3 regions of the Pantoea osteomyelitidis genome follow, and region 2 is predicted to be linked to each of the others. Evidence: predicted binding sites of a transcription regulator. Region 2 holds the regulator's gene; each other region holds the start of a gene.
What was found. Region 2 encodes CRP, which controls carbon source genes, mostly activating them, when cyclic AMP is high. Its sites were predicted from a motif close to ATGTGANNNNNNTCACAT; they were not measured.
Positions count from the first base shown of each region.

Region 1: a site for CRP is predicted at 2,906-2,923, ahead of idnO (gluconate 5-dehydrogenase). Genes of this name have one in related genera too.
Region 3: a site for CRP is predicted at 6,245-6,262, ahead of yrbN (protein YrbN). Genes of this name have one in related genera too.

Region 1 is NZ_JBGFSN010000010.1:55,078-65,518, forward strand. Features, by position in the region: gene ABU178_RS18015 (Gfo/Idh/MocA family protein) at 1-929, shown strand, start outside; gene ABU178_RS18020 (sugar phosphate isomerase/epimerase family protein) at 940-1,881, shown strand; gene idnO (gluconate 5-dehydrogenase) at 2,080-2,844, opposite strand; gene ABU178_RS18030 (OprD family outer membrane porin) at 3,081-4,352, opposite strand; partial or broken gene ABU178_RS18035 (N-acetyltransferase) at 4,777-4,914, opposite strand; gene ABU178_RS18040 (hypothetical protein) at 5,002-5,304, opposite strand; gene ABU178_RS18045 (haloacid dehalogenase type II) at 5,638-6,321, shown strand; gene ABU178_RS18050 (YebG family protein) at 6,424-6,756, opposite strand; gene ABU178_RS18055 (heme-degrading domain-containing protein) at 6,974-7,447, shown strand; gene ABU178_RS18060 (sugar phosphate isomerase/epimerase family protein) at 7,603-8,430, opposite strand; gene ABU178_RS18065 (LacI family DNA-binding transcriptional regulator) at 8,451-9,467, opposite strand; gene ABU178_RS18070 (hypothetical protein) at 9,631-10,164, opposite strand; gene ABU178_RS18075 (SIR2 family protein) at 10,288-10,441, opposite strand, start outside.
Region 2 is NZ_JBGFSN010000008.1:19,479-29,919, reverse strand. Features, by position in the region: gene ABU178_RS16940 (cytosine deaminase) at 190-1,473, shown strand; gene tsgA (MFS transporter TsgA) at 1,506-2,684, opposite strand; gene ppiA (peptidylprolyl isomerase A) at 2,949-3,521, shown strand; gene ABU178_RS16925 (YhfG family protein) at 3,623-3,793, shown strand; gene ABU178_RS16920 (putative adenosine monophosphate-protein transferase Fic) at 3,783-4,376, shown strand; gene ABU178_RS16915 (aminodeoxychorismate synthase component II) at 4,417-4,992, shown strand; gene argD (bifunctional acetylornithine/succinyldiaminopimelate transaminase) at 5,081-6,301, shown strand; gene ABU178_RS16905 (YccS/YhfK family putative transporter) at 6,298-8,376, opposite strand; gene crp (cAMP-activated global transcriptional regulator CRP) at 8,435-9,067, opposite strand; gene ABU178_RS16895 (OsmC family protein) at 9,370-9,774, shown strand; gene ABU178_RS16890 (phosphoribulokinase) at 9,810-10,441, opposite strand, start outside.
Region 3 is NZ_JBGFSN010000003.1:203,396-213,836, reverse strand. Features, by position in the region: gene ABU178_RS03275 (ABC transporter ATP-binding protein) at 1-420, shown strand, start outside; gene ABU178_RS03270 (type 1 glutamine amidotransferase domain-containing protein) at 531-1,049, shown strand; gene ABU178_RS03265 (YhbP family protein) at 1,091-1,525, opposite strand; gene ABU178_RS03260 (GIY-YIG nuclease family protein) at 1,628-1,915, shown strand; gene ABU178_RS03255 (GNAT family N-acetyltransferase) at 1,899-2,405, opposite strand; partial or broken gene ubiT (ubiquinone anaerobic biosynthesis accessory factor UbiT) at 2,399-2,877, opposite strand; gene ABU178_RS03245 (luciferase-like monooxygenase) at 3,140-4,150, shown strand; gene ABU178_RS03240 (DEAD/DEAH family ATP-dependent RNA helicase) at 4,243-6,165, opposite strand; gene yrbN (protein YrbN) at 6,182-6,238, opposite strand; gene nlpI (lipoprotein NlpI) at 6,344-7,228, opposite strand; gene pnp (polyribonucleotide nucleotidyltransferase) at 7,355-9,490, opposite strand; gene rpsO (30S ribosomal protein S15) at 9,800-10,069, opposite strand; gene truB (tRNA pseudouridine(55) synthase TruB) at 10,214-10,441, opposite strand, start outside.

The DNA of each region.
Region 1 (10,441 bases), on a different contig from region 2:
ACGGCGTCGAGGTGGTCACCGTCGCAACTCCTAATGGCACCCATTATGAAATCACCCGCGCAGCCCTCACGGCGGGAATTCATGTGATCTGTGAAAAGCCGCTGTTTTTCACCACAGCCGAAGCGCGGGAAATCAAAGCGCTGGCGGAGCAGAAAGGATTGATCGTCGGCGTGACCTACGGTTTTTCCGGTCATCCTTTGCTGATGCAAATGCGCGCCATGATCGCAAAAGGCGATATCGGCGAAGTGCGCATGGTTGAACTGCAGTACACCCACGGCTTCAGCGCGAACGAAAGCGCTGACAAATTCAGTGAGGCGCAAAAGTGGCGTGTTGATCCGAAAATCGCCGGACCTTCTTTTGTTTTAGGCGATATCGCTACCCACACCTTTTATATCTCGCAGCTGGTATTGCCCGATTTGCCGATCAAAACGCTGCTTTGCGACAGGCAGAGCTTTATCCCGTCCCGCGCGCCGCTGGAAGATAACGCCATGGTGCTGATGCATTATCAGGGCGGGGCCGTGGGCCGCATGTGGGCCTCATCCATTAATGCCGGTTCGATGGACAGCCAGAGCATTCGCGTCATTGGTTCCAGGGCCAGTCTGGAATGGAGCGATTACAATCCCGGTGAATTGAAATATGAAGTGCAGGGGCAGCCCAACCAGATCCTTCATCATGGTATGCCGTACCTTGATGAAAGCGCGCTGGCGGATGAAAGGCTGGGAGCGCTGCATACCGAGGGACTGGCGGAATCCTGGGCCAATATCTACCTGAAATTCGCCATTGCCATCAGCGCCAGTCAGCGAGGCGATCGGCAAACGCTGGAAACCTTGATTTATCCTGATATCAACGCCGGGCTTGAGGGTGTGCGCTGGATTGAAAACTGTGTCCGTTCCGCCGACAACGGCGCGACTTGGGTGACCTACGAATAAGGAGAAGCGCATGAAACTTTCCTTCTGTACCGACAGCCTGGGAAACCTGCCATTTGAAGCAATGCTGGATAAATTGCTCGAACTGGGCGTGCGCGGCGTGGAAATGACCACCGGCGGCTGGTCTTCCGCTCCCCATCTGCAAACTGATGAGCTGCTGGGCAGCGCAGCGAAACGGCAGGGGCTGTTACAGGCGCTGGAGAGTCGTGGGATGGAGATTGCGGCATTGAACGTCTCCGGCAATCCCCTCGATCCCGGTGAGCTGGGGCAGCGTCACAAGCGCGATACTGATAAAACCTTGCAGCTTGCCGGCCTGCTTGGGGTGAAGAAGATCGTCATGATGAGCGGCCTTCCGCCAGCCAGCCCGGGGGACACCATTCCAAACTGGATTACCTATACCGTCAGCTGGCCTCCCTCGCTGAAAAACTGTCTCGACTATCAGTGGAACGATGTTGCCATTCCTTACTGGCAACAGCTTGTTCATCGCGCTCAGGCGTGCGGCGTGGAAAAATTTGCGCTGGAGAACTTCAGCTCAATGCTGGTGTGGAATCCCGATACCCTGTTCCGTCTGCGTGAAGCCGTCGGGCCAATGGTCGGCCTGAACCTCGACCCCAGTCATCTTATCTGGATGGGGGCGGATCCCATCGCCGCTGCGCGTGCGCTTGGTCCGGCTATCCACCATGTGCATGGTAAAGATGTGCGGCTGGAGCGCGGGCTGGTGGAGATCAACGGACGCCTGGAGACCCGACCGGTGGAGGATACGGCGCATCGGGCCTGGAACTATGTGGCAGTGGGCTGCGGTCAGGATCTGCAATGGTGGAAAGAATTTTTCTCTGTGGTACGCATGATGGGCTACAACGATTGGGTATCGCTTGAGATGGAGGATTTAACCATGTCGGTGGAAGCAGGTATCGCGTCGTCAGTGGCTGCGCTACAGCAAACTCTCAGCCAGTAACAGAATCACAGCGGCGCAGGCTGCTCTCATCGGATTTGATAAGGTGATAGCGGGTCGCGCCGTTTTCCCTGACGCGGAGAGCTGAATTACACAGCTCTCCGTTAGCAGGTTAATACTTAAACGGAACCAATCAATCCACCATCTACGCGAATAACCGGTATGCTGCCCGATATGCCCATCGCACGACGTTATTGCCTGTTATACAGCCGCCAGCATGCCGCCATCAACGAACAGCAGGTGGCCGTTAACGAAATCAGAGGCTTTCGACGACAGGAATACCGCTGCGCCCACCAACTCTTCAGGATTGCCCCAGCGCGCGGCTGGCGTGCGTTTGCATAACCAGTCGGAAAATTCTTTGTTGTCCACTAGCGCCTGCGTCATCGGCGTGCGGAAATAGCCGGGCGCGATGCCGTTAACCTGAATATTATGGCGCGCCAGCTCTACGCACATGCCGCGCGTTAACATTTTCACGGCGCCTTTTGCGGCAGCATAAGGTGTAATGGTATCCCGGCCTAATTCACTCTGCATTGAACAGATATTGACGATTTTACCCTGCCTGCGCGCGATCATTTTTCTCGCCACGCATTGCGAAACGATAAAGACGCCGGTCTGGTTGGTGGCGATAATGTCGTTCCATTCATTAAGCGGAAATTCGACAAAGGGATGTCGGCGCTGAATGCCTGCGTTGTTGAATAACACATCAATCGGGCCGATGTTATTTTCAATATCCTCGATTGCCTGCTCCACCGTGCCGGCATTTGCGACATCAAACAGGGAAATATGGGCTTTGAAACCCTCGTCGCGTAATTGTATCGCGGCCTTTTCTGCCCGCTCTGCGTTGGTGCCGTTGATGATGATCTCTGCACCCTGTTGCGCCAGACCGCGAGCCATAATAAAACCGATGCCCTGAGCGGCGCCGGTCACTAATATCCGTTTGTTATGCAAGTTAAAAAGGTCGTTCATCTCAATTCTGCCCTGTTTTGTTATGCGTAACCTCTATCTCACGGTTTTACCGTTTACAAAACAGTGATGGAGATCACTTTAAGCCGGATGGCCTGGCAGAAACTAAACGGCGCAACTGTTTTTAGCAGGGGAAAAATCGCAATGGCAGAGTGGGGGTATTAAACCGTGGCGGACGCATCCGCCACGGTTTACATCAGAGATTTCTATTTACTGCCGAACGTGAATCAATAATCTTTTTAAAAAAGACCGAAAGGATATTCAACGTAGACGCGGATTTCATTACCACCGACATTGTAATCAGCCGCATCCGAAGAGACGCGCAGAACGGAATAACGCAGTTTCAGTCTTAAATCTTTGGCCAGGCCATCCTGAACTTTGTACTGAATCTGGTTAAAGAATTCATGTTCATGACCATTGCTGGTGGCTGAGGTTTTGATGTTATCGCCACGCACATAAGCGACGTCATAGCTCAGGCCGGGAAGCATTACGCCGCCGAGATCGACGGAATAAGCCAGCTGCCAGGAGCGCTCATCTTCACCGTTAAAGTCTGACCAGTAGGAGTTCGCCAGCCAGATGGTGTTGCCGCCGTCGCCAATACCGCCCTGATTGCGGTAGCCGCCATAATGGTAACCCGTACTGCCGCTGCTCTGCTGATAAGCGAGCTTAAAGGTGTGGATATCCCACACGTAGCTGGCGGCAAGGCTCCAGATGGTGTTGCTGCGGCCGGTGGCCTGACTTTCAGCGTATTCCTGATCGAGGCGGGAGTTATAACCATTAAAGTCCAGCGCGAAGGTTTGATCGCCTGCAACGGGCTGCTGGTATTTCATTCCCAGATATTGTTTGTTTAATACGTCCTGGACGTTTGACGCGTAAAAAGCGCCACTGAACCGATCGTTAAACTGATAGCTGGCGCCAGCGAAACTCAGACTGTTTAGTCCGGTGTCATGGCTGTCGTCACTTTTCTGCTGCTCAGCGGTAAAATAACCGGCGCTGACATCAAGTCCGTCGATCTCTTTTGAATCCAACATAAAACCGGTAAAGGTTTCATTCAGCAGACGTGAATCATCAGCGTAAAGAATTGGCAGGACAGGACGCTGCGTGCCGTAACTCAGAACGGTATTGGAAAAACGCATTTTTGCCGTTGCGCCAAATTTGGCTAAATCGGACCGGGCACGTCCATCATTATCCTGAGCAAAAAAGTCGATACCGCCCGCGCCACTGCGTCCACGGCCGCCATCCAGACGCACAGCGTACTGGCCAATTGCGTCCACGCCAAATCCTACCGGGCCTTGGGTAAAGCCGGAAGTATAGGTAGCGATAACGGCTTGTCCCCACTCATCACGATCGCGCACGCCATCCGCTTTATAGTCACGGTCGATATACGCATTGCGGAGCAGGACATTAAGATGACTGTCCTCAATAAATCCATTGTTTTCCAGCCCGGAACTGGCGAAGGCAGAATTTGCAGAAAGAGCTGCAAATACCGCTAATGGCAGTGCTTTATTCACGTTGTGTTAACCTGTTATTTTTAAAATTGTTTAGAAAGTACGCGGATATCAGGCGCTACTGACGCCTGAGGGCGCACAACTTAGCATTTTTTTGACAGGGAACCGAAAAAGAATTTATCGAATAATGCGAAATTTATTCAGAATGGTGAAAACGTAACGAGGCAGAGAGAAATACATATCGGGTAGTTTCGATTATTGGTCAGTAGAATAACTACCTGTTAAAACTATCTGGCAGGTATTATTCCGCTCAATCCCGGCGGGGCGTTCTCGCATTATTATTTAACATAATGCATATTATGCGCATTATGATAGAGTGGCTAAGTTATCATGTTCGCGAGATGTTTGACGACTGCTACGAGCGATAAGCAGATGTTGATGGCATAAGTTGAACATGCGTGTAGACAGGCGTTTGTAAAGATAATGCTTAAAGCCTTCTCAAAAGCCTGGCGGGATTCCCTGCATACACTCCTTTCACCAGCACAGGCGTTGTAACCACACTACCTGCACCCATCACTGCGCCGCTGCAAATTTCTGTTGTCAAAATTGTTGCGCCACTTCCCACGAATAGCTTAAAAAAGTAGCATGAAGCTTGCGATAATTGCAGATATCCATGGAAATCTTCGGGCGCTGGATGCTGTGCTGGCAGACCTCAAATCACAATATCGTGAACCTGTGCGGCCTCCTGGCACCGGTCATTATCTTGCTGATACTGCTGACGATGACTGGCTGTCCAGCTGAAAATGGAAAGTGGAAGATTAGCTTCAGCGCACCAGCGGTATAATTCGGGCGTGGCTTCGCCGTAAAGATGCAACTGCCAGCGCATCTGTTTCAAAGAATCGTAATTATTCCCATTCTGAATTTTTATCCACGGCAGCCGGTCCCCGCCACAAATTTCCCCTGCCTTGCCCTCACAGAGCGGCGAGCGCCGGTAGTTCAGGCGGATTTGCGACATGATGCGAAACAATCCCTGTTGCAACGTAGAAGAGTGATAAAGGGTACCGGCGAAAACAGGAAATAAGCGCGTGCGGAACACGCCCGCGACGCTGTTTTTAGCGCTAATCAGGCTAAAGGCTTTATCAGTGGTGTTAACCAGATCCCGGTCGGACCTGCTCCGGCGATTAACACCATATCGTCATACATCGTCTCTCTCCGATAAGATTTCGCATAGCATGGCAGATTCCTGCCTGTACGCCCGGATGCGCCTCCCGTTTCCGACAAAAACGCCAGCCCTGCCGGTTTGCTCTAAAATCAATAGCTGTAAACCCCTTGCTTTCAGGAGCTCTTGATGAAAACGCTTCCCGCCTTAGTTTTTGACGTTAACGAAACCCTACTGGATATCGAGGCGTTAACGCCCTTTTTTGCCGAAACATTGGGTTCGCCCCAGGCGATGCGGGAATGGTTTGCACAGACGATTCTCTATTCTCAGTCGCTATCTCTGATCGATCACTATCTGCCGTTTGGCGAGCTGGGAGCCGCCACGCTGAAAATGCAGGCTGATATCGCTGACGTGCCGGTGACGGAGGCAGATATTGAGCGGCTTCAGCGTTTAATGAAATCGCTGCCGCTGCACCCGGAAGTAAGCGAAGCGTTGACCTGCTTACAGCAGCAGGGATTCCGAATGTTTACCCTGACCAATAATGCTTCAGCAACGCAAAATGCTCAGCTGGAAAATGCCGGTATCGTGCACGTTTTCGAAAAGGCGCTCAGCGTTGACGATCGCTCGAAAGCGTTCAAACCGGCGCTGAAAACCTACCGCGACGTAGAGTCACAGGTTGACGATAACCCGCAGGGCTTCTGCCTGATCGCCTGTCACAGCTGGGATATCGTTGGCGCCAGAGCGGCGGGCTGGGATGCGGCTTTGATTCTGCGTCCAAACAATGCCGTGCTGCCGGTGGGGCCACAGCCGACCTTTATCGGCAAAAACCTGACGGAGATCGCTGCACAGCTGATTGCTCATTACGCGCCGTAATCCGCTCGCCCGGCAAAGATAATGTTAAACAGGGCAGATAAGAAAACGCCGTAAGCAGTTTCCCGCTTACGGCGTCTCGTCACGATTCAGATCACAAGGCGATCAGGCTGCTTTCACCGCTCTGATTTTTTTGCCGCTGCTCGTCTCTTCAGACTCTGCCTTATCGGCATTCTCCAGCGCAGGCTGTTCGCTGCTTGCGTCAGGCAGTTTGCTGGTACGCAGAATATGCTGCACGGCATCTTTCTGCTCAGCCAGATAGAGACCGAAGTTTTCCGCCTGAACTTCATCCATCTGCAGCTCGCTTTGTAACAGCCAGTCGGTGAACGCTTCTGCCATGTCGAGCATTTTGTCGTAGGCGTCCGCCTCTTTCTTGCTGGCAAATGTCATTTTCTCTTCACCTTTTCTGACGACAACAAATTTTGTTTCAACAGCCATCATTCACCTCCTATACTGTAATTATATACAGTATATCACTCCGGGATTTTTTTTATAGTACTCTTCGCCATTTCTTTTTGCTTCTGCTTCAGCTCGGGCAAAACGGTTACGCTTATTATCAGATTTCTTTCCCGGCCAGACAGGATAAAAGCCTGAGCGTAATATTTATTTTACTACTATCTTAAATGAAAAATTAATTTCATTTAAGGAGCCTGTCATGCCCTCTCCCCTTTCCGCTGACCTGCTATTACAGCAAGAAGCGGATAGCCGCCTCGCCCATTTTGATTTCCGACAAGCCTGGCAGCTGGGTCTGCATATGCATACTCGTGCTATGGCGCTCAGCGCGCCGGTTGCTCTTGAGGTTTATGCTTTCGGACAAGTGCTTTTTATCGCGGCGCTGCCCGGTTCCAGTGCAGAAAACCTTGAATGGATAAAGCGCAAACGCAACAGCGTTTTGCGCTGTAGCCACTCCTCTCTCTACCTTGAAGTGATTAATCAACAAAAGGGTGAGCGGATGGCGGCGCAGCCCTGGATTAATCAGGCGGAATATTGCGACCACGGCGGCGCTTTCCCGCTGCTGAATGAATCAGGCTGTATCATTGGCGCGGCAAGCGTCAGTGGTCTGCCTTCGTCAGAAGATCATGCGTTGGCGCTGTGGGCGATTCAGCAACTGCAAAGCGCCGCTTCATAACGGGGGAAGCATGATACGCGGCAATAAAATTGCGGCGGTGGGGAAAGATCTCAAGGCGAACGGATCATTGATGCGCAAGGCAAGTTTGTGTCCTCAGACCCGTTGCCGTAGGCAACGGGTCTGAGGACATTACTTTATCGCGTGCGATGGCGGCTTTATGCCATAATTTCGCTTTTCATACTTTCGTAACTGTCGCGCGCAGTATCCCGGAGATCGTGCTCCCAGTTACGTGGGCTAAGCAACTCAGGCGACCAGACGCCATCATAGCCGGTAGCTTTTACCGCTTTGACCCAGGCCGGGATATCCACGTCGCCTTCGCCTGGCGCATAGTTGCGCTGTACCTGCTCGTCCCAGGCTTCGCCGGGATGCGCGGCTCGTCCGTCGCAAAAATGCACGCCATAAATCAAACGCTTATCCATCGCAGCAACCTCTTCCGGTTGCGTTCTGCCGCTCGCGTGCAGATGCCAGAAGTCAATCACCACGCCGACGTTATCTTTACCACTCTGGCGGATAAGGTCCAACGCCTGCTGTAAAGAGTTAAAAGCGGTAAAGGCAACTACCTCAATCTGGAACTTGAGGCCCAACGGTTTGCCAATATCGGCAATGGCGCAGATGTTCTCCAGCAGAATGCGATTACGCGCCTCTTCACTGAGGTGATCGAGTTCAGTCAGCGCCATGATTTGCACGACCGGGCAACCCAACTCAACCGCTGCATGGCAGATTTTTTCCGCTTCCTGCATCAGTGCGGCTCGCTCAGCAGCTTCATGGCGGCCAATGGGTTTCAGCGCGTTGATACAGGTGATCTTAACCTGATATTTCTCCATCAGCTGCCGAAGCGCCGCAAAGCTGCCGCCATTGTCGAGGTAGCGAAACAGATGTTCCGGCAGCAGCTCAACGCCGTCAAATCCTGTTTCGTGGGCAATGCGCAACTGCGTAACGACATTGCTGTGCCAGACTGATACGCCATGTAATGACAACTTCATCTTTCCTCCTTGCAACACTATTATCTTTTCAGGTGAGAGCGCCTGATGCGTAGTTCCCCCTGAGACCATGCGCCAGCGTCGCTGGCTTTTCCTTCAATGAGGCGGTTCAACGCCTCGGTAATCAGCCTGTCGATACGTTGGCTATAGCTGGTCAGCTGCCAGGCGGGAGCGCTGGCTTCATCAATATCATCGAAACCCACTATTCCTATCCCGCTCACGTGCGCTTCCCGCAACGCCTCCAGCGCGCCGATAGCCAGAATGTCATTTTCACAAAATATCGCCTCAACACGCGCTTGCGGCGCACTATTGGCGAGATAGCGCGCCATTGTTCGGTAACCCGCCTGACGGTCATAGCTGCCAGCCGTGAGTTGCAGCGTCAGCGGGATCTGCTGCGCCATCAGGCCGTCCTGAAAACCCTCGCTGCGCAACAGGTGGTTCGATGGGGTATCCGGGCCTTTCATATAACCGAAGCGTTGAAATCCCTGTTCCAGCAGCAACGCGGCGATGGTTTTGCCCGCCTGATAACCATCAACGTTAACTACATCAATATCCGTATCACTGGAATTACGGCACACCTGTACCAGCGGGATATGATGGAGATCCTGCGCGACGGCGATCAGTTCATCACTTAGTAACGTGCCGAGAAAAAGAATGCCATCTACCTGCAGCTGATCGGCCATTGCCAGCACCGCTTTGTAGTTATCGCCCGCCGTGATATTCAGCAGCAGCGCCATCTTGCCGCGTGCCTGTAACTGCTGCGTCACTTCATCCAGCATCATTGCCGAATGGGGATTTTTCAGCTCATCAATCACTACGCCAATGATATGCGTGCGCTTCTGCGACAGGCTACGTGCCAGCAGGTTAGGCCGGTATCCCAGGCTTTGCGCGGCGGCCAGCACCTTTTCGCGTGCGCGTCCGGAAATCGATGCGCCCGGAATAAAGGCGCGCGATACCGTCCATTTAGAAACGCCTGCCTGCTTCGCCACATCATTCGCCGTGGCCTTACGTAATTTTGTCTGCTGCTCTTTTGTGGTCATTGTCCTTGCATCGTCTGTTAACTCACTTCCTGCAGGAATATTACAATTCTGTTTTATCTTTGCACCCGATTGTAAAAAATCCCGCTATGGGGTGAAAAGTGGCTAACATCGCTGTTTCGTAAAAGCTTGATGGGCTGCGGGAATGCTATAGACCACGTCACGCTTACCTGTGCCAGCCCAGCGTTTGAGCGATAACGCGCCGGTAAGGAGTATCGATCTGCTCCGGAGTCTGCTCAATGTAATGACGAGCATGTTCGCGCGTTTCTCCACGCAGCCCGTCAAGGTAGGCCAACGCCTCTTCAATCGAGGGAATGCGTCCTTCGATATGATCCACACGCGGCGGTAGCGCGGTCCAGATAATGGCGTCGATCTCTCTGCCTTTTGCCCATTCCGCCAGTTTGCCCACCGGCGCGGCTGAAACCAGCAGGACGCCAATACCATCCTGGCGATAATCCGGGATCTGCTCGCGCTGACGCAGGGCTTCGCAGGCCTCTCCTAACGTGTTGGTCGCGAGCCGGGTCCAGTAAACCGGCACTTCAGGCGCATTCAGGCAGATGGCCGTGGAAAGCTCCCCGCCATCGCCGATGCGTGAAAATTCCACCTGCAACTTTGGACCATCGTTATGCCACTCTTCTGCGACAGGCAGCGCTTTCGGTTCCCAAATCAGCGATCCCCAACCCAAACAGACGATCTTCATTTCACTGATTCCTGTGCCAAATATCATCCAAAGGTTTTTAACGTCTTATTTCAGAGAAAAGTATAGTCAGATTAAGGCCGTTGCGGTTAGAAAGGCGCAGATTTGTATCAGACATTATCAAGCTCAGGCGATCAGCTGTTCAAGAAACTCCGTCAACGCTTTACGCGGATCGTCCTCTTCCGACACAATCATCTCGATTCCCCACTGCCCCAGCACCTCTTTGGCGACCGGATTGTTGCGGTTGGTGAACAGATAAGATTTCGGACGCGCCGAGGCA
Region 2 (10,441 bases):
CGCTTAGCAGGCTTATTGATATACATCAAGCGACGCCCTATATACTCCTTTTGAGGTATGTCTCTGATTGTAAAAGCCTTACGAAAAAAGCCATTCGCTTAACAACAGCCCACTATTTTCCCTGAAAGCATTTTTCACGACTTTCATGTTAGGTTTATTCACTGTGCGCTTTTTCAACGGGAGAATGGCATGGCATCAACGTCACTGAAGTGGATTAACAACCTGCGTTTGCCCAGGCGTGAAGGGCTGTGGCAGATCGAAATCAGCGCGGGGAAAATCGTGCGCCTTCATCCACAGCCGCAGCAGGTGGAAAATGGCGCGGCGACGCTGGATGCGGAAGGGGGCCTGGCCTGTGCGCCTTTTATCGAGCCGCATATCCACCTGGACACCACGCAAACCGCCGGAGAGCCAGCCTGGAATCAGTCCGGCACGCTGTTTGAAGGCATTGAGCGCTGGGCCGAGCGCAAGGCGCTGCTCAGCCATGAGGACGTGAAGCAGCGGGCGAAGCAAACGCTGAAGTGGCAGATCGCCAACGGCATTCAGCATGTGCGCACCCATGTGGATGTTTCTGATCCCACGCTGACCGCGCTCAAGGCGATGCTGGAGGTGAAAAGCGAAATGGCGCCCTGGGTCGATATCCAGATCGTGGCTTTTCCGCAGGAGGGCATTCTCTCCTATCCCAATGGCGAGGCTCTGCTGGAAGAGGCGTTACGCCTCGGCGCTGATGTGGTCGGCGCCATTCCGCATTACGAATTTACCCGCGAGTATGGCGTCGAGTCGCTGCATAAAGCCTTTGCACTGGCGAGCAAGTATGACCGGGCAATCGACGTGCACTGCGATGAGATTGATGATGAGCAGTCGCGCTTCCTGGAGACGGTCGCCGCGCTGGCGTACCGTGATGGCATGGGCGCACGGGTTACCGCCAGCCACACCACGGCGATGCATTCTTACAACGGCGCCTATACCTCGCGCCTGTTCCGGCTGTTGAAGCTCTCGGGGATTAACTTTGTTGCTAACCCGCTGGTGAATATTCACTTGCAGGGGCGTTTTGACAGTTATCCCAAACGGCGCGGCGTGACGCGGGTCAAAGAGCTGCTGGAGGCGGAGATCAATGTCTGTTTCGGCCATGACGACGTTTTTGATCCCTGGTATCCGCTGGGCACCGGCAATATGTTGCAGGTGCTGCATATGGGCCTGCACATTTGCCAGCTGATGGGATATGAGCAGATCGATAGCGGTCTGGATCTGATTACCCATAACAGCGCCAAAACTCTGGGACTCAGCGATTACGGTGTTCAGATGGGTAACGCCGCCAGCCTGATTATCCTGCCAGCCGAAAGCGGTTTTGATGCGGTGCGCCGTCAGGTGCCGGTACGTTACGCCATTCGCAACGGTAAGCTGCTGGCGGCGACCCGGCCTGCACAGAGCGAAATCTGGTTGCAGGAAGCGGAGAAGGTGAGTTTCAGGCGCTAAGAAAAACGGGCGGAAGGTTCCGCCCGTCGCGATTAATGCATCACATGGCCATGCTGGCGATGCTTCGTCACAAAGCCCAGCAGTACGCACATCACAAACACCACGGCATACAGTCCGTTTGCCGTTGCCAGCGCCGCATGCGCGCCGCCTTTCGCCACAATCGGGCCGGTAACCACGAAGGTCAACATGGTGCCGACGGTGCCGCAGGTCAGAATAAAGTTCACCAGCTTCGGCGAAGCGACTTTGGTTTGCAGCGAGCCGAGCGTAATGATAGTGGTGTAGATAGCGCTGGAGCTGAAGCCGAGCACCATAATAATCCAGCGCAGCATACCGGCATCTTCACTGCTGACGAACCAGTACATCAGCACAGTCGCCAGACCGGCCAGCACCATCAGAATGCGTTGCAGATCGAAGAAGCGCAGCAGGAAGCTGAACACCCACATGCCGATCATATAGGCGGTCCAGAAGTTGCCCACCAGCTGGCCCGCATCGGCAATATCCATGCCCATGGTTTTGGTGGCGTATTCCGGCACCCAGGAGATAAAGCCCAGCTGGCCGAGGATATAGCAGAGCGCCGCCAGCGAGAGGAACAGCACGCCGACGCCCCATTTCTCTTTTTCCGCCGTCTGTACTTTTTCCGCCTTACGCAGCACCGGGAACTCCACGCACAGCGTCAGCAAAAAAATCGCCACATAGAGCAGGCCGATGCAGCAGTAAACCCAATACCAGGGCAGCTGGCGCGCCAGGATAACACCGGCCAGGATAGGAAACAGGGTACCGGCCATGCTGAAGAAGGAGTCGGTAAACAGCAGGCGCGACCCGCGCTGGCGGCCTTCATAAAGATGGGTAATCAGGAAGGTGCCGATCGACATGGTAATGCCGCTCACCACACCCAACACAAACATGCAGAGCGAGAAGAGGCTGAGGCTGTGGCTGTTCATCAGGCCGATAATCGCCAGGATCATCAATACAAAGCCAAAGATCAGCTGGCGCTTCAGCGGAACGATCTCCATCAGCCAGGCGTTAAGAAAAATGGCGACCAGAATCCCGGCATTTAAAAAGGTAAAGGTGTTGCTCATGCTGGAGACAGGCAGCTGAAAATAGTGGGCGATATTGTCCATCACCATGCCGGTGACGATCACCAGCGCACCGGTCAGCGCATACGAAAAAAAGCTGATCCAGGTAAGGCCGATGCGATTACGATTAGTCATTGTCATAACCTGTAAAAGGGCGGAAAGGAGGGCAGAAAATGTCAGAAAGTGTAAACGGAACTGTGATCTTAATAAACAAAGAGTGAAATATGTTATCTATATTTCATTAATAGTGTGATTTTGGTCACGAAAACATCGCTTCCTGATCGGATCACTGCGCAGGAAAATCACAGCGTAAATATAGGTAAAACACTGGCTCTTGAATAACATGCTCTTTACAATCAATCTGTTTTTGAGCTTGCTTTCCCAGGTAAGGAATCATTCATGTTTAAACGTACTGTGACAGCGGCAGTTGCCCTGTTAGCGCTCTCTTCGATTTCTGCGACGGCATTTGCCGCCAAAGGCGACACGCATGTGTTGCTGACCACCTCTGCCGGTAATATCGAACTTGAACTGAACGACCAGAAAGCGCCGGTTTCAGTGAAAAATTTTGTCGATTACGTCAACAGCGGTTTTTATAACAACACCACGTTCCATCGCGTTATCCCTGGCTTTATGATTCAGGGCGGCGGCTTCACCATGGATATGCAGCAAAAGCAGCCCAACGCGCCGATCAAGAATGAAGCGGATAATGGCCTGCGCAACCAGCGCGGCACTATTGCCATGGCGCGTACCGCTGAGAAAGACAGCGCCACCAGCCAGTTCTTTATTAACGTTGCGGACAATGCCTTCCTCGATCATGGCCAGCGCGATTTCGGCTATGCGGTTTTCGGTAAGGTTATCAAAGGCATGGAAGTAGCGGATAAGATCGCGCAGGTGCCAACCAAAGATGTCGGTCCTTATCAGAACGTGCCCGCCAAACCGGTTGTTATTCTTGCAGCGAAAATTCTTCCCTGATGTGACGCATCGCCATCACCGCATGGCGATGTCTGCCTCGCCTTCGGCAAAGGAAAAGTTTGCTGCTTATACTTAGGGCAACTTACTCAGCAGGAGGCTTCATGGTCAGCAAACTCACCGACAAACAGAAATCCACGCTCTGGCAACAGCGGCGCAGCACCAGCTATCAGGCCAGCTGCCGACTGGAAGGTTTTACGCTGCTGGAACCGACCCTCAGCGGCGACCAGGCGGAAGAGCGACTGACATCGCTGAGGAGGCAGTATGGCCGATAACCTCACCCCTTCGCACGATCCCTATGTATGGCAAAACGATGATGTGCTGAAAAATCTGCTCGATATTCATGATGCCGCGCAGCTGCGCAAAGCCGAGCTGGCATTCAGCAGCGCGCGTCTGGCGACGCTGGAGTTAGGCCCACGCAATATCGGGCTACCTTACCTGTGTCATATCCACCGTACGCTGTTTCAGGATCTCTACAGCTGGGCTGGCGAGATACGCACCATCGATATTTGGCTGGAAGATACGCCGTTCTGCCATTTCGAATATATCGAAAAAGAAGGTAATTCGCTGATGAGCGCGCTGGAAGAGGAAGAGGGACTGGCGAATCTGGACACGGAAACCTTTATCGCGCGCCTTTCCCACTACTATTGCGAAATCAACATGCTGCATCCGTTCCGCGAGGGTAATGGGCGGGCGCAACGTATTTTCTTTGAACAGCTGGCGCTGCACGCCGGTTATCTGCTCGACTGGGATAAGATCGAGCGGGAATCCTGGCTGGAGGCCAACCGCGCGGGCGTCGATGGCGACCTGCAACCGCTGATTGCCATTTTCACTAAAGTGGTAAGCGCGGCCAGTTAAAGTGCGTAGAATAGCGGCAGTTTAACGCTGAGGAGCGATAATGCTGCTGCTGATCGACAACTATGACTCCTTCACCTGGAATCTCTACCAATATTTTTGCCAGCTGGGCGCGGCGGTGCGCGTGGTACGCAACGACGCCATTTCACTGAGTGAAATAGAGGCGCTGCCGCTGACACATCTGGTGATTTCCCCCGGTCCCTGTACGCCAGACGACGCGGGCATTTCGCTGGCGGTGATTGCCCGTTTTGCCGGGCGTCTGCCGATCCTCGGCGTCTGTCTCGGCCACCAGGCCATTGCTCAGGCTTATGGCGCAAAAGTGGTTCGCGCGCGGCAGGTCATGCACGGGAAAACCTCTGCGATTCAGCACACCGGTAAAGGGGCATTCAGGGGACTCAATAATCCGCTGACCGTGACGCGTTATCATTCGCTGATCGTGGCGCGCGATTCCCTGCCAGACTGCTTTGAACTCACCGCCTGGAGCCTGCGCGACGACGAGCCGGATGAAATTATGGGGTTTCGTCATAAAACGCTGCCGCTGGAAGGGGTACAGTTTCATCCCGAAAGCATTCTTAGCGAGCAGGGGCATCAGCTGCTGGGTAATTTCCTCAGTCAGTAAAGTTATGTTTGCCTTCGGATGATTTTTTATGCATATTTTGTGATTATTATTTCACAATGGTTCAACAAACAATCAAACGAGGTCGGCTATGGCGGCGGAAAAACTAGCGGTAACACGGGAAACTTTCGATAACGTTATATTGCCTGTTTATGCACCTGCGCAGTTTGTGCCGGTGAAGGGCAAGGGCAGCCGTGTATGGGATCAGCAGGGCAAAGAGTATATCGATTTTTCCGGCGGTATCGCGGTAACCGCGTTAGGCCACTGCCATCCGGCGCTGGTAGAAACCCTGAAAACCCAGGGCGAAACGCTGTGGCATACCAGCAACGTCTTTACCAATGAACCGGCGCTGCGCCTTGCCAGCAAGCTGATTAGCGCCACCTTTGCCGAGCGCGTCTTCTTTGCCAACTCCGGCGCTGAGGCTAACGAAGCGGCATTCAAGCTGGCGCGTTATTACGCCTCGAAGCGCCACAGTCCCTATAAAAGCAAAATCATCGCCTTCCATAATGCTTTTCATGGCCGCACGCTGTTTACCGTATCGGTTGGCGGCCAGCCTAAATATTCCGACGGGTTTGGTCCAAAGCCGGCGGATATCGTTCATGTGCCGTTCAACGATCTGGCGGCAGTAAAAGCGGTGATTGACGATCACACCTGCGCGATTGTGGTGGAGCCGATTCAGGGCGAGGGTGGCGTGATGCCTGCGACTCAGGAATTTATGCAGGGCCTGCGCGAGCTTTGCGACCAGCATCAGGCGCTGCTGGTGCTGGATGAGGTGCAGAGCGGCATGGGACGCAGCGGCAAGCTGTTTGCTTATGAGCACTACGGCGTGCAGCCGGACATCCTGACCACGGCCAAAGCGCTGGGTGGCGGTTTCCCGGTGAGCGCGATGCTGACCACCAATGAGATCGCCTCGACCATGGCGCCGGGCGTGCACGGCACTACCTACGGCGGCAACCCGCTGGCCTGCGCCATCGCCGAAACGGCGCTGGATATCATCAATACGCCAGAGGTGCTGGAAGGCGTGGAAAGCCGCCGTCAGCAGTTTGTCGCGGCGCTGAAGGCGCTGGACAACAAGCTGGATCTCTTCAGCGATATTCGCGGCAAAGGTTTGTTGATTGGCGCGGCGCTCAAGCCACAGCACGCCGGTAAGGCGCGCGATATACTCAACGCGGCGGCGGCGGAAGGAGTGATGATCCTGAATGCCGGTACTGACGTGATCCGCTTTGCCCCGTCGCTGGTGATTGAACCCACCGACATCGAAGAGGGAATGGCACGTTTCGCCCGCGCGGTGGAAAAGACGCTCGCCAGCTAACTCTGTTTTTTACGCAAGCGTTTTACCCGCCAGCGGCCATGCTGTGGTCGCTGGCTCCATGCCAGTGAAGAGATGGTATGCATTACGCTGAGATGTCCCAGAATTCGCTTCACATGCCGCTCCACAATAGTCATCGGTCCTTCATTCACATCTTCCGGTGCTTCCAGCACGTTACTGTCTGAGCCTTTGTCATATTCCAGCCGCTGCTGGCAACGCTGCAACGCGATTTCACAGGATTGCAGATAGCGCTGCGCCAGCTCAGAGGTCAACATGGTGTGCTCACGCGCCAGAATCGTCATTGCATTGATGTGCTCGACGATAAACTGGCTGTGCGTCACCCACAGACGCATATCCTTGAGATACTCCGGGTTAAAGGCAGGCTCCTGCATCGCCTGATTCAACGAATTGAACAGCGCGTTGTGCGCCTGATTCACGCGTATGCGCTGGTACGCCAGCTTTCCCGACGCCTGCTCCGGCCCAAGCAGCATCTGCAACGCTTCCTGGTAGGTTTCCAGCGCATCGTGCGCATTCTGTCGCAGCAGGCCGCTCTGCCACTGCGGCCAGAGCCAGATCATCCCGCCAAAAGCGATCAGACAACCCATCAGCGTATCCATCAGGCGCGGCAGCAAAAACTGCGCGCCGTTCAGCGAGAGCAGTTGCAGTGAGTACACCGCCGTGACGGTAAAGCCGACCATTGCCCAGCCGTAAGATTTGCGGATAAACAGATAGCTGATCAGGGTAATCGCCAGCATGCCGGAAAGCACGATTGATTCCGGCACGGCGAAGCGCAGCGTCGCCGCCGCGATCACCAGCCCGGCAAAGGTGCCGAGCGCCCGGTGCTGAATACGGACCCGCGTGGCGTTATAGCCGTTCTGACTGACAAACATGATGGTCATCAATATCCAGAAGGGCTTGGGAATATTAAAGAACAGCGCCAGCGTGCTGCCAAACATCAGCATCACGGCAAAGCGTGCCGCGGTGCGCAGCGCGGCGGACTTGAGCGACAGATAGCTGCGCAGGGCGGCGAGCAGCGGCAGACGGCGCTGGCGATCGGCCATCAGGTCGCGCTGATAGAGCGGCTTCTGGCTGCGCAACACGCGCGCGATGCGGCTGAAGTGATAGAGGCAGAAGTTGCCCACCGGATTATCCGGATGCTGGCGGGCGATCTTCTCCAGCGCGCCGAGCTGCTTATCCATGTCGAACCGGTCCGGCAGCTGATGATAAAGAATGTCGTCCGCCAGTTCGCGCAGGCGCGTGGAGATGGTTTTGGCATTCCAGCGGATCACCGCTTCGGCGTGGCTCTGCTCCACCAGCTTCTGCACCTCTTCCGGCTGATGCAGGCTGACGGAAATATGCTCCTGCAGATCGAGCGCAACCTGAAAGGCGCGCGTCAGCCGCTTATGGCTGTTGTCCCGGCTGGCGGAGAGCATGTGCATCTGCTGATAGCAGGTGGTGATGAGATCCACCGCTTTTTGCTGGCGCGTTAGCAGCGGCGGCAGCGCTTTTTCCGGATCGGTGAGCTGCGTCAGCAAGGTATATTTGGCGTCGCAGTAATCCGCCAGCTCGCGAAAAAGCAGGCTCAGGGTTTCGCGCATCGGCTGCTCTTTCCACAGCCAGAACCAGAACCAGTTGAACAGCCCATACCAGAGCGTGCCGCCGATATAGAGCAGCGGCGGCACCCAGACAGGCATATGCCCTTCCAGGCCGAGAGTGAAGATGGCAGCGATCAGCGCGCCGGGCAGCAACCGTCCATGCAGTGGACTGATCTCGCCGGTAACGCCCAGCAGCAGCGGCATCAGAAACAGAATCAGCGGCAACGGCACTTGCTTCAGCGTCAGCCACTGGATCAGCAAACTGCTGGCGGCAAACAAACTGCCGCCGACAATCAGCCGTTTAAAAAAACGTTTATGGGGCGTGTCCAGACCGGCGATATTGCAGCAGGCGGGCACCAGCGAGAACAGCAGTCCGTTTTGCAGATCGCCCAGCAGCCAGCCGAGCGTCACCGGCAGGCTAAGAACCAGCGTTTGCCGCAGGGCGTAGTTGACTTCAGGATGGTAGATGATTCGGCGCCACATCAGCTCATCGCAAATAAAAACGGCGCGATGTTGCCATCACGCCGTGAGTGATACGGAATTAGCGGGTGCCGTAGACGACGATCGTTTTGCCGTGTGCGGAGATCAGATTCTGATCTTCCAGCATTTTCAGAATACGTCCGACGGTTTCGCGTGAGCAGCCAACGATCTGACCGATCTCCTGACGGGTGATTTTGATCTGCATCCCGTCGGGGTGGGTCATGGCGTCCGGCTGTTTCGCCAGGTTAAGCAGCGTCTGAGCGATGCGGCCCGTCACATCAAGGAAAGCTAAATTACCCACTTTCTCTGAAGTCACCTGCAGGCGACGCGCCATCTGCGATGAGAGGCGCATTAAAATATCCGGGTTCACCTGGATCAGCTGGCGAAATTTTTTATAGGAAATTTCAGCCACTTCGCACGCGGTTTTCGCGCGTACCCAGGCACTGCGCTCCTGGCCCTCTTCAAACAGGCCAAGCTCGCCAATAAAATCGCCCTGATTCAGATAGGAGAGGATCATCTCTTTACCTTCTTCATCTTTAATCAGCACCGCAACGGCGCCTTTCACGATGTAGTAAAGCGTTTCAGCCTTTTCGCCCTGGTGAATCAAGGTACTTTTCGATGGGTATTTATGAATATGACAATGGGACAGGAACCATTCGAGTGTAGGGTCTGTTTGCGGTTTTCCGAGAACCATTCTCTGTTATCCTCTGTTGTAATCGTGCCCAAAATACAGGGGGCCGTTTTCCCTGTCAGGCGGTGAAATCGTCAAGCGTTTCCCATTCAGGAAATTATTCGGGTCTCCGTCGTGAGCTGTGCTCGTGATTCGTCCCGCATTCGTCTATAAGTGACGAAAAATATTTTCAGCTCTGTTTGTAGCACAGCTTTCACCGACTGTCTTGTGTTGTCTCGCTTCAGCAAACGGCGAATCCGGCCGATTGCTGTTTCGCCGGCGAGGGCGTACTCTGACGTTAACTAAATGAATCAGGAGAGTTTATTATGCAGGCTCGTGTGAAGTGGGTTGAAGGGCTGACATTTTTGGGAGAATCCTCATCCGGTCATCAGGTGCTGATGGATGGCAACTCGGGCGACAAAGCGCCGAGTCCGATGGAGATGGTGCTGATGGCCGCAGGCGGATGCAGCGCTATTGACGTAGTGTCGATCCTGCAAAAAGGACGCAACGAAGTGGCGGACTGCGAAGTGAAGCTGACCTCCGAGCGCCGCGAAGAGGCGCCGCGCATTTTTACCTATATTAATCTGCACTTTATTGTCAGCGGCAAAGATCTTAGCGACAAAGCGGTGGCGCGCGCGGTGGATCTCTCAGCGGAAAAGTACTGCTCGGTGGCGATCATGCTGGGCAAAGGCGTGGAGATCACCCACAGCTACGAAGTCGTGGCGCAGTAACGCCAGCGTGAGGCCGGACGCGGCGGCCTCACAGCTTATTCGATACGTTTCCCTTCGATCAGCCGTTTTACCAGCGGCCCCATGATCAACTCCATCGCCAGACCCATTTTGCCGCCCGGCACCACCAACGTGTTGATGTGCGAAATAAATGATCCCTGCAACATCGCCAGCAGATAGGGAAAATCGATCCCTTCCAGCCCGCGAAAATGGATCACCACAAGGCTCTCATCCAGCGAGGGAATACTGCGGGCGGCGAAGGGGTTTGAGGTGTCGACCGTGGGCACGCGCTGGAAGTTGATATGGGTGCGTGAAAACTGCGGGGTAATAAAGTTGATGTAGTCTTCCATCGATCGCACTACCGAATCCATCACCGCCTCGCGCGAGTGGCCGCGCTCGCTGGTATCGCGCACCAGCTTCTGAATCCACTCCAGGTTGACGATGGGCACCACGCCCACCAGCAGATCCACTTTCTCTGCCACGTTGTGCTGCTGCGTCACTACGCCGCCATGCAGTCCTTCATAAAACAGCACGTCGGTATTGGCGGGCAGCGGCTGCCAGGGCGTAAAGGTTCCCGGCACTTGATTCCACGGCACCGCTTCATCGTAGGTATGAAGATATTTGCGCGACTGCCCGTGGCCGCTGTGACCATACTCGGTAAAAGTCTGCT
Region 3 (10,441 bases), on a different contig from region 2:
GAGCTGTCAGAAATGTTTGATATCCGCTTCGATTTGCAGCGCTATCCCTATGAGCTCTCCGGCGGCCAGCAGCAAACGGTGTGTATCATGCGCGCGCTGGCGACCGAGCCGGAAGTGATGTTTCTTGATGAGCCTTTTTCCGCGCTGGATTTTGAGATGACGCTGTTTATTCGCGACAAGCTACAGCAGGTGCAGTTGGCGACCGGCGTCACCATGCTGATCGTCTCTCACGACCTGGAGGATGCGGTTTTCCTCGCCGATGAGATCCTGCTGCTGACCCGGCGTCCGACGCAGGTCGCGGAGATTGTGCCTTTCGACCTGCCGCGCCCACGCACCGCGGAAGTGATGAGCCATCCGGAGTTTATTCGCGTCAAAGCCCATACGCTGGAAGTCTTCAAGCGGGAGATGGCGGCTGGCTGAGATCCTGCGATATCAGCAACAGTCTGACTTGCATTTTCAGCACAGACGACCAGGCTTAACAGACTATTCAGGAGAGCAAACCCGATTTTCATGTTTAAAAGGAGGAGAAAATGAGCAAGAAAGTAGCGGTGTTGATTACCGACGGATTTGAAGACTCAGAATTTACCTCACCCGCCGAGGCTTACACCAAAGCAGGGCATGAAATTGTGACGATTGAGATGCAGGCCGGGAAAACGGTAAAAGGAAAACAGGGTAAAGCGGAAGTGAAGATTGACAAGGATATCGATCATGTCAGTGCGGCTGAATTCGACGCGCTGCTGCTGCCGGGCGGTCATTCACCCGATTCGCTGCGCGGCGATGATCGTTTCGTCCAGTTCACCAAGGAGTTTGTCGCCAGCGGCAAACCGATCTTTGCTATCTGCCACGGACCGCAGCTGCTGATCAGCGCGAACGGCGTACGCGGCCGTAAGATGACTTGCGTAAAGGCGATCGCTATCGATCTGCGTAACGCCGGTGCGGATTTTTACGACAAGGAAGTGGTCGTGGATGATGATATTCTGGTTACCAGCCGTACGCCTGAAGATTTGCCTGCTTTTAATCAGGAATCGCTGCGTATTCTTAACACCTGATCGGGCGCGCCTCCCTCTCCTGCCGGGAGAGGGAGCGTTGCTTATGCAACCTCTTCCCGCCGCCAGTGGATTTTTTTGCCGAAGCCCAGCACATTGTCCGTCATCTTTAGCTCATCCAACGCAATCTCCCACAGCGGCGCAGAAACCTTGCGCGCCACCGGAAAACGCTTCTGGTAAGCCAGCCGTGCCTGCTGCTCCGCCTCGCCCTCCAGACGCTGAATGCGGCCGCGATACTGGATGCCCTTGATCAGCAGCACGCTTTTCGGCTGACCATTCACCGTACCGGCGACCTGGGCATTGAGCTGCATCAGCGCGCCATGGCGCGTCTCCGCCTCGGTCATCAGCCAGAAGGCCATACGCGCCTCATCAAACACATAGAAGCAGTTGGCGCTCCAGATTTCATGCGCGCTGTGGCAGCTCAGCGACAGCACATGCTGCTTCTTCAGATAGCGAATCAGGTGGGATCGATCGGACACAACGTTACTCCGTGTTGATAATAACAGCGAAAGGCGCCGGATAGCCGTTTAGCGCAATCCACGCTACACTGCCCGGCAAAGGTTATTCAGAGGTTTCAGCTTATGAGTCAGGGCTGGCAGCTCTATATCGTGCGTACCGCCTCCGGCGTACTTTATACCGGCATTACCACCGATGTGCCACGGCGCGTCGCCCAACATCAGAAGGGTACCGGCGCGCGCGCACTACGGGGCAAAGGACCGCTGGCATTGGTGTTTCACTGTGAGGCAGGCGATCGCGCTAACGCGTCACGCCTGGAATACCGGGTTAAACAGCTTAACCGCCAGCAAAAATTGCGTCTGGTGGAGAACCAACCAGCCTGCGTAGCCGAGTGGCTTAGTCGAACCGATTGAAAGGCGCGGCGTAATCCACGTCGCCTTCCACATCATTAAAGGCGCCGTCGGCGAGCTTATAGATCTGGAACGCGGCTTCGGCACCCGGCCAGCGGCAGCGTAAGCCATGGCGCGCCGCCGGCTCAAAACCAAAGCGGTTGTAATACGCCGGATCGCCCAGCGTCACCACCGCGCTATAACCAAACTCATTTAGCGCATCGAGACCTTCATAGACCAGCTGCTTGCCGATGCCCTGGTCGCGCACGCTCTCGTCTACCGCCAGCGGCGCCAGCGCAACCCAGCCGCGATCTTCACCCTGTAAGGTGACCGGGCTGAAAGCAGCGTAGCCTAACACCTGACCTTCATCGTCGGTGGCGACCACGCCCAGCGTCAGCAGGCCATCTTCGCGCAGTTGCTGCACCAGCTCCGCTTCTGCAGCGGTCGCGAAACAACGCTTTAACAGGCTGTCGATGCTGGCTGCATCCACGCCAATTTCAGTACGTATCAACATGAGACACCCGCGCGCGCGCGCATGGCCTTCGCGTCCTGTTTCATTTTCACCTTCACCTTTGCAGTCGGCTGCTGCAATCCCGTACGCAACGGCGTTAGTATGGTGTCGAGTTCAATGGCATCCATCAGGTTTTTCACCTCCAGTTCCGTTTCCGTATCGCCTTCTATTAGCAGTCGACGTTGAAAAACAGCATATCGGGATCCGTTTTATCTGTAGCCACCTACAGCCGATCCCGTGATACCGTCAGTTGTCCCCGCTCACCAGAGCCAACCCAGCTTAACGCCAGGCGACCTGTTTTGATACCGGGACGACGCCTTTCCAGAAAGTCTAACTCACCTTCAGCTAAAACATGACGAAATTGCCAGTTTAGGAGTTGTTGCAAAAGCGCTTTTTGTCGGACAAACGACGCAAGATCCACATCTAACCATTTGAATTTAAAATGATTTACTTGAAAATTTGTTAGCTTCCGCATTCACCTTAACAGCACTCTCTTCAAAAAAATTCACTTATATTGCCACATTCTGCCGTCCGCGCCTCCGTTGAGATCAATAAACCCGGCGTTCGTTGCCTCAGATACAGCGGCTCGCGGGCATGATGCCGACAGCGGCGCGCCGAAAGGCACGATCCGGCAATCGTCCCCCTGCCATTAGCAGTTTTAATATGGGGAATGATGCGTAATACTGATAGCGCAGGAAGCAAGCGTTCACCTGCGCCATTCAATCTCTGGAGTGCCCATGTCTGAGAATAAAAATGTTCGCCTGTCCATCCTGGATTTGGCTCCGGTTCCACAAGGCTCCACGCCGCGCGATGCGTTTCATAACTCTCTGGCGCTGGCGCGTCAGGCTGAAACCCTGGGTTTTCATCGCTACTGGCTGGCTGAGCATCACAACATGACCGGTATTGCCAGCGCGGCGACCTCGGTACTGCTTGGCTATCTGGCAGCGAACACGCAAACTCTGCGCCTTGGTTCCGGCGGCATTATGCTGCCTAACCATGCGCCGCTGGTGATCGCTGAACAGTTTGGTACGCTTGAATCACTCTATCCTGGCCGTATTGACCTGGGCCTGGGCCGCGCGCCCGGCTCCGATCAGCGCACCATGATGGCGCTGCGTCGTCATCTCTCCAGCGCGCAGGCTGACAGTTTCCCGGAAGATGTCGCCGAACTGATTAACTGGTTCGACGCCGAAGAGGGCGCGCAACCGCCGGTGCAGCCGGTGCCGGGCCTGGGACTGAAAATTCCCGTCTGGCTGCTGGGTTCGAGCCTTTACAGCGCCCAGCTGGCGGCCAAAATGGGGCTGCCGTTCGCTTTTGCCTCGCACTTTGCGCCCGACCTGCTGTTTCAGGCGCTGCATCTCTATCGCGAGAAATTCCAGCCTTCCGCGCGCCTCGAAAAACCTTATGCGATGGCCTGTATCAACATCGTGGCCGCCGACAGCGAACGCGATGCCCGCTTCCTGTTTACCTCTATGCAGCAGCAGTTTATCAATCTGCGCCGCGGCAAGCCTGGCCCGCTGCCGGCGCCGGTCGAAAACATGGATAACCTCTGGTCGCCTTCTGAGCAGTATGGCGTACAACAGGCGCTGAGCATGTCGATCGTCGGCGATCGCGATAAGGTGCGTCACGGACTGGCGGCGATTATGCGTGAAACCCAGGCGGATGAAATCATGGTTAACGGCCAGATTTTCGATCGCGATGCGCGTCTGCACTCCTTTGCGCTGGCAATGGAAGCAGCGCGTTCGCTTTGATAGCTGTCGAAAGCTAAGCATAAAAAAAGGAGACCCGGAGGTCTCCTTTTTTACTGCCATCAATCGGGACGTTTCACGCCCCGTTTTGGCTGTCAGATATCACGACGACGCGGTGCGCCTGTACCTGCATCATCACGACGCGGACCACGACTGCCTTCACGGCTGAAGCCGCCACGACCACCTTCACGGCCGCCTTCGCGACGCTCAGAGAAACGACGACCGCCTTCACGGTTGCCTTCACGTGCGCCGCCGCCACGGCGCTCACCGCCGAAGTCACGACCGCCGCCACGACGTTCGCTACGCTCATGCGGTTGCGCATCGCCCATCAGCTGCATATTCATCGGTTTATTGAGAATACGCGTGCGGGTGAAGTGCTGCAGGACTTCGCCCGGCATACCTTTCGGCAGCTCGATAGTGGAATGCGAATCAAACAGCTTGATGTTACCAATGTAACGGCTGCTGATATCGCCTTCGTTAGCGATGGCACCCACGATGTGACGAACTTCAACGCCATCATCACGACCCACTTCGATGCGGTAAAGTTCCATTTCGCCAACGTCACGACGTTCACGACGCGGACGATCACCGTCACGGCTGTCGCGGCTGTCACGACCTTCGCGGCCTTCACGACCACCAGCACGACGGTCATCGCGACGATCGTCACGATCGCGGAATTCACGACGCTGCGGACGCGGCGCGTCTGCCGGCACGATCAGCGGACGTTCGCCCTGCGCCATTTTCAGCAGCGCTGCGGCCAGGGTTTCCATATCCAGTTCGTCCTGCGGAGAGAGTTTCTCCAGCAGTGCGCGATACTGATCCAGATCGCTGCTTTCCAACTGCTGCTGTACGCGACCAGCGAATTTCGCCAGACGACGGGTACCCAGCAGTTCTGCGTTCGGCAGTTCAACTTCCGGAATCGTCAGCTTCATGGTGCGCTCGATGTTGCGCAGCAGGCGACGTTCGCGGTTTTCTACGAACAACAGGGCGCGACCGGCACGACCCGCACGACCGGTACGGCCGATACGGTGAACGTAAGACTCGGCATCCAGCGGGATGTCATAGTTTACGACCAGGCTGATACGCTCTACGTCAAGACCACGAGCCGCAACGTCGGTAGCGATCAGGATATCGAGACGGCCATCTTTCAGACGCTCCAGCGTCTGCTCACGCAGCGCCTGGTTCATGTCGCCATTCAGCGCAGCGCTGTTGTAGCCGTTGCGCTCCAGCACTTCTGCCACTTCCAGCGTCGCGTTTTTGGTACGAACGAAGATGATCGCCGCATCAAAATCTTCCGCTTCCAGGAAACGCACCAGCGCGTCAGATTTACGACCATAAGCGGTCCAGTAAGACTGGCTGATGTCCGGACGCGTGGTAACGCTGGACTGGATACGCACTTCCTGCGGATCTTTCATGAAGCGACGGGTAATACGACGAATCGCTTCCGGCATGGTGGCAGAGAACAGAGCGGTCTGATGACCTTCCGGAATCTGCGCCATGATGGTTTCTACATCTTCAATAAAGCCCATGCGCAGCATTTCATCAGCTTCGTCCAGCACCAGGCCGCGCAGGTTAGAAAGATCAAGCGTGCCGCGTTTCAGGTGGTCAAGCAGACGACCCGGGGTCCCCACAACAACCTGTGGTCCCTGACGCAGCGCACGCAGCTGGACGTCATAACGTTGGCCGCCGTACAGGGCCACGACGTTCAGTCCGCGCATATGTTTAGAGAATTCAGTAACGGCTTCTGCAACCTGCACCGCCAGTTCGCGGGTCGGTGCCAGCACCAGAATTTGCGGTGCTTTAATAGTTGGATCAATGTTGTTTAACAGCGGCAGAGAGAAGGCCGCGGTTTTACCACTCCCGGTCTGAGCCATACCTAACACGTCACGGCCCGCCAGCAGGTGAGGAATACACTCAGCCTGGATCGGGGATGGCTTAACGTAGCCCATGCCGTTCAGTGATTCGAGGATGTCGGCGTTCAGGCCAAGGTCAGCAAAAGTGGTTTGAATATCAGTCATGTAGTACACGTGCCTCTTAGATTGCGGCGGCCAGTCTACATAACTCGACATGAAAATTTTCAGTCATTTTCATCGAAAAGTGTGAACCGGCTCAAATTAGAAGTTTCGACGAACAGAAAAGCCTTCATCCCGGAAGATGATGACTTAACGGGTAATTCAGGCAATAAAAGTTCGTCAGCTATTGCTGGTCAGATTCTGATAAATCGTCTTGTGTCTGGCCGAGTTGCGCCAGTTCCAACAATGCGTATCGGTGTTCAACAAAGTTATTGACGTTGTTGGCCACCGCCAGTTTGAACAACGCTTTCGCGTCGTCCTTCTCCCCCAGACTTAGGTAGTACTTACCTAAATAGAAGTTGGTTTCACTGAGATGTTCAGCGAGCGAGGTGTTATCCGTTGCGTCCGCCTTGAGACGTTCCATCAACGTTTTTTCGTTGATGTCGCCCAGGTAGAACTCGACAATATTCCATCCCCATTGATCGCGGACCGCTTTGTTGTAACGCTGCTTTAGCGCTACTTCCGCCTGGTCAACATTCATCTCTCGTTCGTCGAGATAAAGCCACAGGCTGCGGAAAGGATCGTTAGGATCGTCTTGATAAAACGCCAGCAGATCATCTTGCGCTAACTTGTATCGACCGCCGTAATAGAGGGCGATACCACGGTTTAAATGCGCATAGTTGTAAGTTGGATCAAGCTCAAGTACAGAATCAAACGCTTCATAGGCAGCATCAAAATTGCCCGCCTGCGTTAAGTATATACCAAGATAGTTAAATACTTCTGGCATATCTGGTCTGATAGACAGCGCTTGCGAGAAATCGTTCCGCGCCAGTGCTCTCAAACCTAAACTATCATACAACACTCCGCGCTCATATAACAGCTGCGCGCGTTCATCATCGGTCAGGGCACGACTGGCAAGAATTTGTTCCATTCGCGCCAAAATCACTTCCTGCTGCAGTGTGGGCTGCAAAGGTACTGCCATAACTTCGTTCTTACGCCAATTGGAGTTGCTGCATCCTGCCAGCGTCAAAGCTGTTGCAACAAAACACCAGCGCAAAAAAGGCTTCATTTCCCACTCCCGAATACAAACATTGGGATGAACATCCTGTCATCCGGCTGCTGTGCACAAGGATTCCTGCCCTCGCGATGACACAAACGCCTCTCTCCGCCAGGCAGAGAGAGGCAAATCACGTGCTTATTCTGCGTCAGGTGCAACGGTTGCAGCGGCTTCTTCTGCCTGCGGCTTCGGCTCTGATGCTTCTTTGATGCTCAGACGAACACGGCCTTGACGGTCCACTTCCAGTACCTTAACCGGCACTTCCTGGCCCATCTGCAGATAGTCCGTGACTTTCTCAACGCGCTTGTCGGCGATTTGAGAAATGTGCACCAGACCTTCTTTACCGCCGCCAATCGCCACAAAGGCGCCGAAATCAACGATACGGGTCACTTTACCGTTGTAAATACGGCCCACTTCGATTTCAGCGGTGATCTCTTCGATGCGACGAATCGCTTCTTTCGCCTTCAGACCGTCAGTTGCAGCGATTTTTACCGTGCCGTCATCTTCGATTTCGATAGTGGTGCCGGTCTCTTCGGTCAGCGCACGAATCACTGAGCCGCCTTTACCGATCACGTCTTTGATCTTGTCGGAGTTGATTTTGATGGTGTAGATGCGCGGTGCGAATTCAGAGATTTCGCCACGCGGCGTGCTGATCGCCTGCTCCATCACGCCCAGGATATGCAGACGCGCGCCCTTGGCCTGATTCAGCGCCACCTGCATGATTTCACGGGTGATGCCTTCGATTTTAATGTCCATCTGCAGCGCGGTGATACCTTCACGGCTACCGGCCACTTTGAAGTCCATGTCGCCGAGGTGATCTTCGTCGCCCAGGATGTCTGACAGGACGACAAACTTCTCATCTTCTTTCACCAGGCCCATCGCGATACCGGCAACGGCCGCTTTGATCGGCACGCCCGCATCCATCAGCGCCAGAGAAGCACCACATACGGACGCCATGGAGGAGGAGCCGTTAGATTCAGTGATCTCAGATACCACACGTACGGTGTACGGGAACTCGTCGCCCTTCGGCATCACTGCCAGAACGCCACGCTTCGCCAGACGACCGTGGCCGATTTCACGACGCTTCGGTGAGCCGACCATGCCGGTTTCACCCACGGAGTACGGAGGGAAGTTGTAGTGGAACAGGAAGTTGTCGGTACGCTCGCCCATCAACTCGTCCAGGTTCTGCGCATCGCGTGCCGTACCCAGCGTCGCGGTAACCAGCGCCTGAGTCTCACCACGGGTGAACAGAGAAGAACCGTGCGTGCGCGGCAGTACGCCAGTACGTACGTCCAGACCACGGATCATATCTTTTTCACGACCGTCGATACGCGGCTCACCGTTCAGAATACGGCTGCGCACCACGTTCTTTTCCAGGCTGTGAACGATATCGCCGATTTCAGCGTCGTCCAGCGTCTCATCTTCAGCCAGCAGCGCAGCGATGGTCTCTTCTTTGATGATGCCAACCTGGGCGTAACGCTCCTGCTTGTCCGTGATGCGGTAAGCGTCGCTGATACGCGCTTCAGCCAGCGCAGCAACGCGTGCAATAAGCGCATCGTTGGTCGCTTCCGGCTGCCAGTCCCAACGCGGTTTGCCCGCTTCGGCGACCAGAGAGTTAATGTTTTCAATCACAACCTGCTGCTGCTCGTGGCCGAATACGACAGCTCCCAGCATTTGCTCTTCGGTCAGGATGTCGGCTTCAGACTCTACCATCAGAACGGCGTTCTGGGTGCCAGCAACCACCAGGTCCAGACGAGAGGTTTTGATCTCGTCAGCGGTCGGGTTCAGTACATACTGATCGTTGATATAACCCACGCGTGCGGAACCGATAGGACCGTTGAACGGAATACCGGAGAGCGACAGCGCAGCAGAGGCACCGATCATCGCAACGATATCCGGGTTAACCTGCGGGTTAACGGAAACCACGGTGGCGATAACCTGCACTTCGTTAACGAAACCTTCCGGGAACAGCGGACGAACCGGGCGGTCAATCAGACGCGCAATCAGCGTTTCGCCTTCGCTCGGACGACCTTCACGACGGAAGAAGCTACCCGGAATACGGCCGGCAGCGTAGGTACGTTCCTGATAGTTTACGGTCAGCGGAAAGAAATCCTGACCGGCTTTAGCTTTTTTCTGGCCGACAACGGTAACAAATACAGCGGTGTCATCCATGCTGGCCATAACGGCCGCGGTGGCCTGGCGCGCCATCATGCCGGTTTCCAGCGTGACGGTATGCTGACCATATTGGAATTTACGTACGATCGGGTTCAGCAAAATTAAAATCCTTAACTTCAGGGCAGACCTGTCTCAGGTCTGCTATTGATTACCGATCTTCAGTTGCATCCTCGCGACTAATGACAACCCTTAACCGCCCCTGCGGTAAAGCCTCTCATTAGCCGCGCGAATCTCTGCAATCAAAGATCACTCTTAGCAACAATACATGAGTTTGGACCGGATTGCTGCGCATTACCTGAAAAAAGGGGCCTTAAAAGGCCCCTTTTCGCGAAACTCGCACAAATCTGATCGTCGGAAACGTTTTTCTGCATACTGCGCTTGCTACGCCCTTGATCAGATTCTTCAGACTTAGCGACGCAGACCCAGGTTTTCGATCAGGCTGGTGTAGCGTGCAACATCTTTACGCTTCAGGTAGTCCAGCAGCTTACGACGCTGGGAAACCATGCGCAGCAGACCGCGACGGCTGTGGTGATCTTTTTTGTGCTCGGAAAAGTGACCCTGCAGGTGATTGATCTGAGCAGTCAGCAGAGCAACCTGAACTTCGGTTGAGCCGCTGTCGTTAGCACCACGACCGTATTTAGCAACGATCTCTGCTTTAGCTTCTACGCTTAGAGACATAATAACTCCAGTAATAAAATGAATGTAAGGGTGCCGATCTCTAATTCAGCAGCCCGCTTTAAAGCCGCGCTATTCTACTCTTCGCCCATGATGAGTGCAAATTCCTCATCATCTTTCCCGCATCAACAACAGAGCGACAACAGATTAAGCAGGATATTCAACCACCAGACGACGTGGCGCAACGCGACCCTCGTCATCAATTTCAGCCATGCCGATAAACTTGCGCTCGTCACCTTCGGTCACGCGCACCAGCCCCCCGGCCGGGACTTTCGCTGCCTGTACTGGCTGTCCCTGCTTAAAGTAAGCAGCCACGACCGACAACAGGTTCACTTCCGGAAACGCCGACGCCGGGCTGTCCATCGGCAGCAGCAG